DNA from 2 places in the Desulfosporomusa polytropa genome. Region 2 is predicted to be linked to the other one. Evidence: a T-box and tRNA genes for the amino acid it is inferred to sense, from the RefSeq annotation. Region 2 holds a T-box; the other holds one or more tRNA genes.

Region 1 (2,411 bases), on a different replicon from region 2:
GATTCAGCCGCTTTTTCAAGAGCTCTTACTGCAAAGCCATTACTAATGTCAGCAGAGGTTTTAGCATCTTTTGCAGCTTTAGCGGCAGCAGCTTCAATCAAAGAAGGAATTTCATCTACTTTAGCCTGAAGATCTGCTACAGCAGTTTCCCTGGCAGTAACTTCTTCGACACGTTTGTCGATATCCGCCTTGAAGGCGTCTAGTTCGGTTTGTTGTACAGCCAATTCGGTGTTAAATACTTTTAAACGGGCAGCTTTATCGTCTTCCCATTTGTCATTATCCAACTTACGAGCGCGATCCCGGGCATAAATAAATTCAGTTTCTTCGCGTTTGCGACTAACTTCGGTTTCTTTGCGAAGTTGATCGATTTCGGTCCGGAATGCGGTCCGGCGTTCTTGGGTCTCAGAAATAACAGCCTGCAGCTCTGCTTGGGCCCTTTCTTTTCTTTCGGCCATGTGTTCGTCGAAAGTGGTTTGTTGCTCTTCTTGCAGATTGATAAGAGCGATAAGAGCATAAGCGCTAGCTTCAATATCAAACAGTTCTTTGATTTCATCCCGTTTTAAACTGATAGCATCGTCCAGCTCTTTGTAATTAGCAACACGAGTATCGATCTCTGCTAATGCAGTTGTCAATGCTTTGGTTACTGTATCGGCCATTTCATTAATTTGCGTGCCAACGTCGGCCTTGACGATAATGGCAGCTTTCTCTAATGTGGAGGTAACAGCCTTCTGGGCGACTTCTTTAGCGGGGTCAAGTTTAGCAGCTTCCTTTGCTTTGAGCAATTCAACCACTTGATTGAACTTGTCAATAATTACCCCTTTAGTGTCCTTGTCGCTTACAGTTGGAATGTTGTTGTTGTTTGTCATGTGAATGACTCCTCCCATTAATATAAAATATTTTATTTTGTACGCACGCGGGTAACGGCCCCACTAGAGAATGTATCAACCCCTCTGTCGATACATTAACGGCCACTTTGGCCAGTATGCGCCATATGCAATCTACTTTAATTCAAATTCGATAACGTCGAAGCATTTGCCGAACCACATTCTCCAAATCGTAAAATAGGTTTTGCCATCTTTTCCGTAAACTGTCCAATAAGATAACGGAAAAAGTTGTTTAAGATACCACAGCATATTTTCACCGCCTTTGAGTATTCTCCGGTTACAGCCAGCAAGGTTGGATTTTAACCAACGACCTCCTGATTATCAGTCAGGTGCTCTATCACTGAGCTACTCGCTAGCACTCCGGAGAGATGATTTTATTCGTCCAAATTTCGGGCATTCGATATACTCAATCATCAAATATCAATCGTCATCCCTAGAGACATACCCGCTTAGACCCGGGTCAGGACGTAGCCCGCTATATTTAACTTCCCGTGGGCGTGGGATTGCGGCTATATCTCTTTACCGCACCGGCTTATGCCGCGTCCGTATCATTGGACAGCTCTGAATCTCGCTGGTATAATACGGCCAAGTCCATGCTCGATCACTCGAACAGGCCTCCAATTTGCGCATAGCCCTCTAACTCACCGCTATGCACCATCCCGTTCTCCATCTCCCTGCGATTTGTTCGCCATACGGGTCTGAACCCTGCAGTAAATTCCAGGGTATAAGCTCCCTCGTATTACCTTCGCCTTTCGCCGACACCATATCGACTCCACCGTCTCGCCTCCTCCTGCCTCACCTAGTCAACACTCTTCAGCTGCCCTAAATGACACGGGAATCGCTATCGGCACGGATTCATTGACAGCTTTTATTTTAATTCCCCGCTGTACTCTCAGGAACAACGCAACATAGTTACGTTAGCAAGTTTGTTCATAAAATTTGGTGGCAGGATTCTAACCTGCTCGGTTCGTCTTCCTGTGTGATTCACAAAAGCACAGCTGTGACCTTTGTCCTTCAAGACACACCACCGAAAGTGCATGTTTTTAACGAGTTTTATGGCCGAGCTTTCGCTTATTCACCAAACTCCGGCCTACGTGTTCACACCACGCCGCACCAGCTGATTTTATTCTCGCTTAAGGTGGAGATTTACCTAGTTTTGATACTGTGGCATTTTCACTACTCAATTTCATTACGTTACCATTCACATCCCACTCTCACGCAATGCAACGGCCAATTATTCCGTTTGGTCACCATTCAGCGGCGCGTTGATGTACATAGCCGCCTACCGGTGTAAGTCATATAGCCGAAGCGCCTCCAGAGATACTGGATATTATCGTATTATTTGGGCGCCATACTCTATATGTCTTTTTGAGTTGTATCCACACTGGCCTTACAGGGCGCTGTTTGTCCGTATAAAACTTAACAGCTCGTTACAATTTGATGTCGGCTTGCAATTGCCACGGATTCATCTGCATAATTGGTAGGATATGCACCTCGCCAGTTGTTTTCGCACAACGCTTTAAGCGG
Region 2 (2,411 bases):
TTGGCCCACCAGGCATCAGAACCTTCGCGACGGAAAAGTTCTTTGACTGCATCAATTGTTTCATCATTAATTATATGTTCGTTACACTTGGTACAGTAGAAGATCGGAATAGGAACGCCCCATACCCGCTGACGTGAAATGCACCAGTCATGCCGGTCTGCTACCATATTGTGGATACGATCTTTTCCCCAACTAGGAATCCACTTAACTTCCTCATCAATGATTTTAAGCGTTTGGTTCCTAAATCCATCAATCGAAGCAAACCATTGCTCAGTAGCGCGATAAATAATCGGGTTCTTGCAACGCCAGCAATGAGCATATTGATGTCTAATGGAACCTTTGCCTAATAATAAGCCGCGCCCAGCTAGTTCTTTTATTACAGGTACATTCGCATCAAACACATCCATACCGGCAAATTGACCTGCTTCAGCAGTGAACTTACCAGTAGCATCAACAGGACTGATGATTGGCAGTCCGTATTTCATACCTACTTCAAAGTCTTCTTGGCCATGGCCAGGAGCAGTATGCACACAGCCAGTACCTGTTTCCAGGGTAACATGCTCCCCTACAATAATAGGCGCCTCACGTTCTAAGAAAGGGTGGTTGAATCTCATACCTTCAATGGTAGCACCTTTCATGGTAGACAGGATAGTGTATTCCCCTAAATTATTATTCTTAACAACTGTTTCTACCAACTCAGTGGCTAAAAGATAAATTTCATTATTAATTTCTACCCAGGCATATTCAATCTCCGGATGAATACAAATAGCAACATTTGCAGGAATTGTCCAAGGGGTTGTTGTCCAGATAACAGCATACACGTTTTCGCGGTCAACACCAACAGGCAAATTGCCTTTGTCATCAATAAGCGGAAATTTAACATAAAGAGAGTGTGATTTTTTCTCGGCATATTCAATTTCAGCTTCTGCCAATGCCGTTTCACATGAGGTGCACCAGTAAACAGTCTTTAGTCCTTTGTAAATATGACCTTTTTTTGCCATCTCACCAAAAACTTCAATTTGTTTGGCTTCATATTCAGGATAGAGTGTTATATATGGATTTTCCCAGTCACCGGCAACCCCTAGACGTTTAAAATCTTCCCGCTGCATATCAAGACATTCGAGCAAGGCATAGTCCTTACATTCGCGGCGCAAATCAAGTGGATCAAGTTCATGCCGGTTTAAACCGAGAATTTTGATTGCGGCATGTTCAATGGGCAATCCATGTGTGTCCCAGCCAGGAACATAGGGAGCATCAAATCCCTGTAGTGATTTATATTTGATAATAATATCTTTTAGAATTTTGTTTAAAGCAGTACCGATATGAATATTACCATTAGCATATGGCGGGCCGTCATGCAAGATAAATTTAGTTTTACCTTTGCTTTGAGCCAATTTTTTTTCATAAATCTGTTTCTCATACCAGTATTCCAACATTTTTGGTTCCCGTTCGGGAAGATTAGCGCGCATTGGAAAATCTGTTTGTGGCAAGTTAAGTGATTTGCTATAATCCAAAATTAGCACCTCCATAAAAATAAGAAAAGACTTGGCTTGTGCCAAGTCCGTTAGGACGCCGACAGAAGCTTTAGTCGTTCAATCCAGGAAAAAGTTAACCTTTCCCTCTGGATAAAAAAACTCTCATCCCTGAAAAGGGACGAGAGATAAGTTCCCGTGGTACCACCCTACTGGCTAATATAGCCACTTTACAACGCAATAACGGGCGTTAGACGGCGGAGCCTACTTGAAAATTTTCAGTCCGCAGTTCGAGAGCGATGTTAAGCTATGATCTTGATTACCAGGCTTGCACCATGCCCCGGTTCGCTGTAAATCGCCATCAAAGCGTGTCTCTGTCATTACTGATAAAATATTATTATGTACGCATATATTATACATGATTGACGAGCAAAGTCAAATATGTAGCAAGATGATAGCAAAAAAATCGGTCTTGGTAACGCCTGTCACCTTAATTACTTTGGAACGGTTACTTTGTCCATTCGTAATCGCGACCGCACTTTTTGCTACATCCAGGAGACTAGCAATAAAGGTAATACAAGCAGTATTGGCTTCGCCATCAACTGGTGGTGCAGTTAGATTAATTTTAAGACAATTCCCCATAATACCAGCAATCTTATTTTTACTTGATCGCGGCTGTACGCGGACTCTAAAAGCAATACCATCTGGCAGCTCTTTAATATCAAGTGGACTATCAGACAAGGCTAGTTTTCATCCTCATCAACATTATTAAGCATTTCCATTTGGGCTTGTAACAGGGTACGCAGACGAGTTCGGAAGACCTGCGATTGTTTTTGCAATTCTTCATATTCCCCAGTCATTCTGCGAACTTTAGACAAGGCCTCATCCACCAGTTTTTGTGCACTAATTTCGGCTTCCTTAATTATGAGTTCTGTTTCT

The links. A T-box is a leader RNA that pairs with one kind of tRNA and senses whether it is charged. The one in region 2 lies ahead of ileS (isoleucine--tRNA ligase), so its partner is inferred to be a tRNA-Ile.
Region 1: it encodes a tRNA-Ile, which carries the amino acid that the T-box ahead of ileS (isoleucine--tRNA ligase) is inferred to sense. The anticodon was not compared.

What each region holds. Positions count from the first base shown of each region.
Region 1 is NZ_AP042399.1:20,490-22,900, forward strand. Features, by position in the region: gene ACZ449_RS00120 (hypothetical protein) at 1-866, opposite strand, end outside; tRNA gene ACZ449_RS00125 (tRNA-Ile) at 1,168-1,239, opposite strand.
Region 2 is NZ_AP042400.1:1,580,317-1,582,727, reverse strand. Features, by position in the region: gene ileS (isoleucine--tRNA ligase) at 1-1,514, opposite strand, end outside; T-box leader at 1,647-1,862, opposite strand; gene ACZ449_RS09195 (DUF167 domain-containing protein) at 1,908-2,213, opposite strand; gene ACZ449_RS09190 (DivIVA domain-containing protein) at 2,216-2,411, opposite strand, start outside.